2 regions of the Microbispora hainanensis genome follow, and region 2 is predicted to be linked to the other one. Evidence: riboswitches for the same ligand, from Rfam matches in the RefSeq annotation. Region 2 holds a riboswitch; the other holds the start of a gene.
What was found. Region 2 has a riboswitch for glycine ahead of gcvT (glycine cleavage system aminomethyltransferase GcvT). Riboswitches for the same ligand answer to the same signal wherever they lie in the genome.
Positions count from the first base shown of each region.

Region 1: linked by a shared signal. The riboswitch ahead of gcvP (aminomethyl-transferring glycine dehydrogenase) and the one ahead of gcvT (glycine cleavage system aminomethyltransferase GcvT) in region 2 are both predicted to bind glycine.

Region 1 covers NZ_CP108086.1:6,536,252-6,540,659, reverse strand. The annotation lists gene OHB01_RS30275 (sensor histidine kinase) at 1-694, shown strand, start outside; gene OHB01_RS30270 (response regulator) at 691-1,386, shown strand; glycine riboswitch at 1,408-1,501, shown strand; gene gcvP (aminomethyl-transferring glycine dehydrogenase) at 1,682-4,408, shown strand, end outside.
Region 2 covers NZ_CP108086.1:4,314,611-4,319,018, reverse strand. The annotation lists gene OHB01_RS20270 (TIGR04500 family putative peptide maturation system protein) at 1-355, shown strand, start outside; gene OHB01_RS20265 (AfsR/SARP family transcriptional regulator) at 602-1,540, shown strand; glycine riboswitch at 1,639-1,736, shown strand; gene gcvT (glycine cleavage system aminomethyltransferase GcvT) at 1,875-2,966, shown strand; gene gcvH (glycine cleavage system protein GcvH) at 2,963-3,355, shown strand; gene OHB01_RS20250 (L-serine ammonia-lyase) at 3,381-4,408, shown strand, end outside.

The DNA.
Region 1 (4,408 bases), 2.2 Mb from region 2:
GCTGGCCGCCCCGGTCGGCCTGGCCCTGCAGGCGGTGCGCCTGTCCGAGCAACTGGGCGAGTCCCGCACGCGCATCGTGGCCGCGCGGGAGGAGGAACGCCGGCGGCTGCGCCGCGATCTGCACGACGGCCTCGGCACCGTGCTCACCGCGGTGACCCTCAAGGCCGACGCGGCCCACAACCTGCGTCACACCGATCCCGAGCGGAGCGCACGGCTCCTGCTCGACCTGCGCGCCGACCTGACCGCCGCGATCGCCGATATCCGCCGGCTCGTCTACAACCTGCGGCCGCCCGCCCTCGACGAGCTCGGACTGCTGGGCGCGCTCCGCCAGCGCGCCCAGGACTCGTGGCGGCACGAGCACGCCGGGTACGTGGTCACGATCGACGCCCCGGACGGCCTGCCGCCGCTGCCCGCCGGGGTGGAGGTGGCCGCCTATCGCATCGCCACCGAGGCGGTCACCAACGCGCTGCGCCACGGCGGGGCGACGGCGTGCCGGGTCTCCCTGCGCGCCGACCACGCCGCCCTGCATGTGGAGGTGAGCGACAACGGCTCCGGGGGCGCCGGAGCGTGGCCGCACGGCGTCGGTCTGCGCTCCATGCACGAGCGGGCCGGCGAACTGGGCGGTACGCTCACCGCCGGCCCCACCGACTGCGGCGGCCGCGTCCACGCCCGCCTTCCACTGGAGCAGACATGAGCGCCGGGGAACCGATCAGGATCGTCGTCGTCGACGATCACCCGCTGATGCGGGAAGGCCTGCGTGCCCTCGTGACGTCGCTGCCGGACATCGAGGTGGTGGGCGAGGCCGGCGACGGCGACGCCGCCCGTCGTGAGGTGCAGCTCACGCGCCCCGACGTCGTGGTCATGGACCTGCACATGCCGGGCGTCAACGGGGTGGAGGCCACCAGGGCCATCGTGCGCGCGGTGCCCGCCACCCGGGTGCTCGTGCTCACGATGTTCGAGGACGACGAGTCGGTGTTCGCCGCGATGCGCGCCGGAGCCTTCGGATACCTGGTCAAGGGCGCGAAGCAGGAGGAGATCGTCCGGGCGGTCCGCTCTGTCGCGGCCGGACATGCCGTCTTCGGCCCGAGCGTGGCCCGCCGGATCATCGACTTCTTCGCCGCCGGGGCCTCTCGCGCGCCGGCCCCGGAGCCCTTTCCCGAGCTCACCGCCCGCGAACGGGAGGTCCTCGACATCATCGCGGCCGGCCGGTCCAACGCGGCGATCGCCCGGCATCTGGCCATCAGCGGCAAGACCGTCAGCAACCACATCACCGCCATCTTCGCCAAGCTGGCGGTCGCCGACCGGGCCGAGGCCATCGTCCGCGCCCGCCAGGCCGGTCTCGGCGCCGATCTCGAGCAGGGTGCGAGTCGGGCCGATCCGGGGTAGCCGGTAGAGTGGAACGGCCGACGACCTCGTGCGGGAGAGACCCCTGATCTTCGAAGGGGCGCCGAAGGAGCAAACCTCCCCGGAATCTCTCAGGCATCCGTACCGCACGGACGAGGCGACTCTGAAAAGCAGGCCCGCCGGCCAGGCGGCGCCTCACCGAAGGGGAAAGCCGGGCCCGACGGCCCGGTGAAGCTCTCAGGTCCGATGACAGAGGGGGAGACCGCTACACGACCGCCGCGCCACACCGGGCGCGGGACGGTCGCCGCAGGTCTCGACCCGCCAGGAGGCCCCTGTCATGACCGATCGGTCCACGCTTCGCGATCTTTCCGCTCCGCCCTTCTCCACCCGCCACATCGGCCCCTCCGAGGCCGACCGCGACCGGATGCTGGAGGTCGTCGGCTACGAGTCGGTGGCCGACCTGGTCGCCGTGGCCGTGCCGGAGGCCATCCGCACGCGCGGCCCGCTGAACCTGCCCGAGGCGGTGGGGGAGGCCGAGGCCCTGGCCGAGCTGCGCGCCCTCGCCGGGCGCAACCGGGTGCTGACCCCGATGATCGGCCTCGGCTACTACGACACGATCACGCCGGGCGTCGTCCTGCGCAACGTGCTGGAGAACCCCGGCTGGTACACCGCGTACACGCCCTACCAGCCGGAGATCTCGCAGGGCCGCCTGGAGGCGCTGCTGAACTTCCAGACCGTGATCTCCGACCTCACCGGCCTCGCCGTCGCCGGCGCGTCCCTGCTCGACGAGGCGACGGCCGCGGCCGAGGCGATGACGCTGGCCCGCCGGGCGAGCAAGGTGAAGACCGACGTGTTCGTGGTGGACGCCGACGCGCTGCCGCAGACCAAGGCCGTGCTGGCGACCCGCGCCGAGCCGCTCGGCATCACGCTGGTCGAGTCGGACCTCGCCGGCGAGCTGCCCGAGTGCTTCGGGGTCCTCGTCCAGTATCCCGGCGCGAGCGGCCGGGTGGCGTCCTTCCGCGCGGTCGCCGAGCGGGCGCACGCCCAGGGGGCGCTGCTGGTGGCCGCGGCCGACCTGCTGGCGCTGACCCTGCTGGAGTCCCCGGGCGAGCAGGGCGCCGACATCGCCGTCGGCTCCTCCCAGCGCTTCGGCGTCCCGCTGGGCTACGGCGGCCCCCACGCGGCGTACATGGCCGTACGCGAGGGCCTGCAGCGGCAGATGCCGGGCCGCCTGGTCGGCGTCTCGCTGGACGCCGACGGCCGCACGGCCTACCGCCTGGCCCTGCAGACCCGCGAGCAGCACATCCGGCGCGAGAAGGCCACCAGCAACATCTGCACCGCGCAGGTGCTGCTGGCCGTCATGGCCTCGATGTACGCCGTCTACCACGGCCCGGAGGGCCTGAAGCGGATCGCCCAGCGGGTGCACCGCCACGCGGCCGTCCTCGCCGCCGGGCTGCGCGAGAGCGGCGTGGAGGTCGTGCACGACGAGTTCTTCGACACCGTGCTCGCCCGCGTGCCCGGGCGGGCCGCCGAGGTCGTGGCCGCCGCCGCCGAGCGGGGCGTCAACCTGCGCCTGGCCGACGCCGACCACGTCGGCGTCGCCTGCGACGAGAAGACCACCACGGGCCACCTGCGGGCGGTCTGGGCGGCGTTCGGCGCGTCCGGGCTCGTGGTCGAGGACCTCGACCGGGCCACCTCCGACGCGCTCCCCGCCGGCCTGCAGCGGACCTCCGGCTTCCTCACCCACCCGGTGTTCCACACCCACCGATCCGAGACGGCCATGCTGCGCTACCTGCGGCGGCTGCAGGACAAGGACATCGCGCTCGACCGCTCGATGATCCCGCTGGGCTCCTGCACGATGAAGCTCAACGCGACCACCGAGATGGAGCCGGTCACCTGGCCGGAGTTCGCCTCGATCCACCCGTTCGCGCCCGCGGACCAGGCCGAGGGCTACGCCGAGCTGATCGCGACGCTGGAGGGCTGGCTGGCCGAGGTCACCGGCTACGACCGGGTGTCGATCCAGCCGAACGCGGGCTCCCAGGGCGAGTTCGCCGGGCTGCTGGCGATCAGGTCCTACCACCGCTCCCGGGGCGAGGAGGGCCGCGACGTCTGCCTCATCCCGTCCTCCGCGCACGGCACGAACGCCGCCAGCGCCGTCATGGCGGGCATGCGGGTGGTCGTGGTGGCCTGCGACGCGAACGGCAACGTCGACCTGGCCGACCTCGCCGCCAAGATCGACAAGCACCGTGACGCGCTCGCCGCGATCATGGTGACCTACCCGTCCACCCACGGGGTGTACGAGGAGACGATCGTCGAGATCTGCGAGCGGGTCCACGAGGCCGGCGGGCAGGTCTACGTCGACGGGGCCAACCTCAACGCGCTGGTGGGCCTGGCCAAGCTGGGCGAGTTCGGCGCGGACGTCTCCCACCTCAACCTGCACAAGACCTTCTGCATCCCGCACGGCGGCGGTGGTCCCGGCGTCGGCCCGGTGGCGGTCAAGGCCCACCTCGCCGAGCACCTCCCGGCCCACGTGTCGGCCGCGCCGTACGGCTCGGCGGGCATCCTGCCGATCTCCTGGGCGTACGTCAGGATGATGGGCGGCGACGGGCTGCGCCAGGCCACCGAGCAGGCGATCCTGTCGGCCAACTACCTGGCCCGGCGGCTCGCGCCGCACTACCCGGTGCTCTACACCGGCAGGGACGGCCTGGTCGCCCACGAGTGCATCGTCGACCTGCGCCAGATCACCAAGGAGACCGGCGTCACCGTGGACGACGTGGCCAAGCGGCTGATCGACTACGGCTTCCACGCGCCCACGATGTCGTTCCCCGTCGCCGGGACGCTCATGATCGAGCCGACCGAGAGCGAGGACCTGGCCGAGCTCGACCGCTTCGCCGACGCGATGATCGCCATCCGGGGCGAGATCGCGAAGGTGGCGTCGGGCGAGTTCGACAAGACCGACAACCCGCTGCGCAACGCCCCGCACACGGCCGAGTGCCTCACCGCCGACGAGTGGGCCCACCCCTACTCGCGGGCGGTGGCCGCCTACCCGGTGCCCGGCCTGCGG
Region 2 (4,408 bases):
CGGACCAGGCTCCCTCGCCTCCGCCGCCGAGACGCTCGACCACGGCGCGGACGCCCGGCTGCGCCGCCTGTTCCGCGCCGAGCTCGGCCCGGAGGCGGCGGACGCCGCACCGGGCGACGTCCTCGGCCCGTACGGACCCGACCCCGTGGTCGTCCAGGTCGTGGAGGTCAGACCCGCTACCTTCGACGACGCCACCCGGCAAGGGATCGAGCAGCGGCTCTTCGACGACTGGCTGGCCGGGCGGCGGCGCGAGGCCCGCGTGGAGTGGGTGTGGGGCGACGCCCGGCGCACCGAGGCCGTCAACCAGGCCCTGCGGGCCCCCGCGGCGGAAGACGGCCTCACGGCGGCCCGCTGAGCGCGATATTCGCGCCTCCCCGGGCCCGATTCCCCCTCCCCGGGCCCGATTCCCCCTCCCCGGGCTCGATTCACGCCAGCCCGGGCGCGGCACCGTACGCGCGCCGATCATCCGGCTAATCGACGCCACTCACGCACACCGCCTCCGGGGACGGCCGGCGAGAGCAGCATCTGCAACCGCTTTCATTTGGGTTATCGGCGTATCGGAGCATGCGGAGCCGGCATTGGCCCGGGCGGAGCGGTGTTTATGGGCCCCCGGGCAGCCGACATAGAAACGGCATATATTTTGACGCACGCCGCCGGAGAGGGATATGGTCAAATAGCGATCACAGCCGCGTCGTCGGCGCGTTCACGCTGCTTTCGTGCGAGGGGAACCGTGTTATACGCCGTGCTCGGAACGTTCCTGGCCATGAAGCCCTCAGGGGATGTCATCGCCGGACTCGCCCCGAGGCACCGGCAGCTGCTCGCGTTGTTCCTGCTCAATCCGAATATCGCGGTCCACCGGGACCGGCTCATCGATCTGTTGTGGAATGGCCGTCCCACTAAATCGGCGGCGCGGAATCTTACCACCTACATCGCGCAGATGCGGCAACGTCTGTCGCCCCGCGACCCCCACCTTTCTCCACTGCACACCGTGGAGGGCGGCTACCTTCTTTCCGTGCCACCGGCATCCGTGGATGCTGAAGTATTCAACCAATTTGCGGCACAGGGCAGAATCGCTCGTGAGAATTGCGATTACCACAATGCGGCGCGGATGTTCGAGAACGCGCTGAGCCTGTGGCGCGGCGACGCCCTGCTCGCCATGAGGCATGTGGACGCGCTCTCCGCGTGGGCCGACCGGCTCGACGAGGAGCGGCGCGCGGTGACCGAGGACCTCTTCGACGTCAGGCTGGCGCTCGGGCACCATCACGAGATCGTCGGCGGCCTGGCCCAATGGGCGAGACGCCACCCGCTGCGCGAACGGCCGCACCGGCAGCTCATGCTGGCGCTGCACCGGTCGGGCCGCACCCACGACGCCTCGGCGTCCTACCAGCGGCTGCGCCGCACCCTGGTCGACCGCCTCGGCACCGAGCCGTCCCCCGACACCCAGGCCCTCCACCAGCGGATCCTCACCGGCGACGACCTCCCGTCCACCCATGTGCGGCTCCGCGCGGCGCATCGGCCGCCGTGCGACTCCAGCCACTGACCCGTACGGGATGGCACGGCCGGGAAGTGACAGGGGAAATCAGGTGATCCGGCCGGTTACGGGGATGGCGGCGACCCACTAGGCTTGCAGCACACCGGTGATCCCGTGCGGGAGAGCGTCCTGGCATCCGGTCAGGGCCCCTGAAGGAGCAAGCCCTCCCCGCGAACCTCTCAAGGCAAAGGACCGTGCGGGCCAGGTGACCTCTGGAAAGAAGGCCGTCAGGCCTCGCCGAAGGTGAAAGTCCGGCAAAGATCGGACGAAGCTCTCAGGCGCCGATGACAGAGGGGGAGGATGCCCGATAGTCAAACGCAGCATCCGTCCTTCCGAGGTGCGCATGTCCCGATCCACCCCGCTCCGCGGGGTCCACGAAAGTCTGGGCGCGACCCTGACCGACTTCGCGGGCTGGCAGATGCCCCTGCGCTACGGCAGCGAGTCGGCCGAGCACAACGCGGTGCGCACGGCCGCGGGCCTGTTCGACCTGTCCCACATGGGGGAGATCTTCGTCGTCGGCCCGCAGGCGGGCGAGGCGCTCGACCACGCGCTCGTGGGGCACCTCAGCGTCCTCGCGCCCGGCCGCGCCCGTTACACGATGATCGTGAACGAGACCGGCGGCATCCTCGACGACCTCATCGTCTACCGCCTCGACGAGGACCAGTACATGGTCGTCGCCAACGCCTCCAACTACGCCCTCGTCGCCCGTGAGCTCGCCGAACGCGTCCGGGGCTACGACGCGCAGGTGACCGACAGGTCGGACGAGTACGCGCTGGTCGCCGTGCAGGGCCCGCGCAGCGCCGAGATCCTGGCCGCGCTGACCGACGCCGACCTCGACGAGCTGAAGTACTACGCCATCGTCGCCGGCATCGTCGCGGGCGCGCCCGCCCTGATCGCCCGCACCGGATACACCGGCGAGGACGGCTTCGAACTCTTCGTGCTGAACGAGCACGCCGTGCCGCTGTGGAACGCCCTCGCCGAGGCGGGCAGAGACGCCGGGCTCGTCCCCGCCGGGCTGTCGGCCCGCGACACCCTGCGTCTGGAAGCCGGCATGCCGCTCTACGGCAACGAGCTGAGCGCGGCGATCACACCGTTCGACGCGGGCCTCGGCCGGGTCGTCCGCTTCGACAAGCCGGGCGACTTCGTGGGCAAGGCCGCCCTTGAGCGGGCGGCGGAGTACGGCACCAGGCGGCGCCTGGTCGGGCTGGTGGCGCGCGGCAGGCGCGTGCCCCGCCACGGCTACTCCGTCACCCGGGAGGGGGCCGTCGTCGGCGAGGTGACCAGCGGCGCTCCGTCGCAGTCCCTCGGCCGCCCGATCGCCATGGCGTACGTGGACGAGGGCGCCCTGGAGAAGGGTGGCCTGGCCGTGGACATCCGGGGCAGCCAAGAACCGGTCGACGTCGTCGATCTGCCTTTCTACAGGAGGAGCAAGTGAGCACCATTCCGGACGACCTGAGCTACACCAAGGAACACGAGTGGGTGGCCGGGCTTGAGGACGGCCGCACCGTGACGGTGGGCATCACGGCGTACGCGGCCGAGCAGCTCGGCGACGTGGTTTACGTGGAGGTGCACTCCGAGGTCGGCGCGACCATCGCGGCCGGCGACGCGGTCGGCGAGGTGGAGTCCACCAAGTCCGTGAGCGACATCTTCGCGCCGGTCGGCGGCGAGATCGTCGAGATCAACTCCGCCGTCGTGGACAACCCCTCGCTGGTCAACTCCGACCCGTACGGCGAGGGCTGGCTGTTCCGCGTGCGCGTGGAGGAGGAGCCCGACGACCTGCTGTCGGCCGCGGAGTACGCCGCGCTGACCTCCGGCGAGTCCTGACAGACGGCGCGAAGGGCGACGGTCAATGGCGATCAGCGTCTTCGACCTGTTCAAGGTGGGCATCGGACCGTCCAGTTCGCACACGGGCGGTCCGATGGCGGCGGCGCACAGGTTCGCCCGCGGGCTGCACCAGGACGGGCTGCTGGAGAAGGTGACCCGGATCGAGGCGATCCTGTACGGCTCGCTCGGGCTGACCGGCAAGGGCCACGGCAGCGACAAGGCGGTCCTGCTCGGCCTGTCCGGCGACAAGCCCGAACTGGTCGACGTCGACACCGTCGACGAACGGCTGGCGGCGATGCGGGCGAGCGGCACGGTCACGGTGTACGGCGTGCACGAGATCCCGTTCGTGGTCGGCGAGGACCTCGTCTTCGAGCGCAAACTGTCGCTGCCCCACCACCCGAACGGCATGCGGTTCACGGCGTACGCCGACGACACCGTGCTGCGCGAGAAGGTGTACTACTCGGTCGGCGGCGGCTTCGTGGTGGACGAGAACGCCACCGGCGCCGACCGGATCAAGCCCGACGACACGGTGCTGCCGTACGCCTTCACGACCGCGCACGAACTGCTCGCGCACTGCGCCGACACGGGCCTGTCGATCTCCGGCGTGATGATGGAGAACGAGAAGGCCTTCGGCCGTACGGAGGAGGAGATCCGCTCCAGCCTGCTGCATCTGTGGGCGGTGATGGCCGAGTGCGTACGGCGCGGCACCAGCCGCGAGGGCGTCCTGCCGGGCGGCCTCAAGGTGCGCCGACGGGCCCACCAGCTCCATCGGCGGCTGCAGAGCGAGGCCGACGGCGCCGACCCGCTGCGGGCGATGGACTGGGTCACGCTGTTCGCGCTGGCCGTCAACGAGGAGAACGCGGCGGGCGGCCGGATCGTCACCGCGCCGACCAACGGCGCCGCCGGCATCGTGCCGGCCGTTCTGTCCTACTACATGCGCTTCCTTCCAGGGGCCGACGAGGACGGCGTCATCCGCTTCCTGCTCACCGCGGGCGCGATCGGCGTGCTGTTCAAGGAGAACGCCTCCATCTCCGGCGCGGAGGTGGGCTGCCA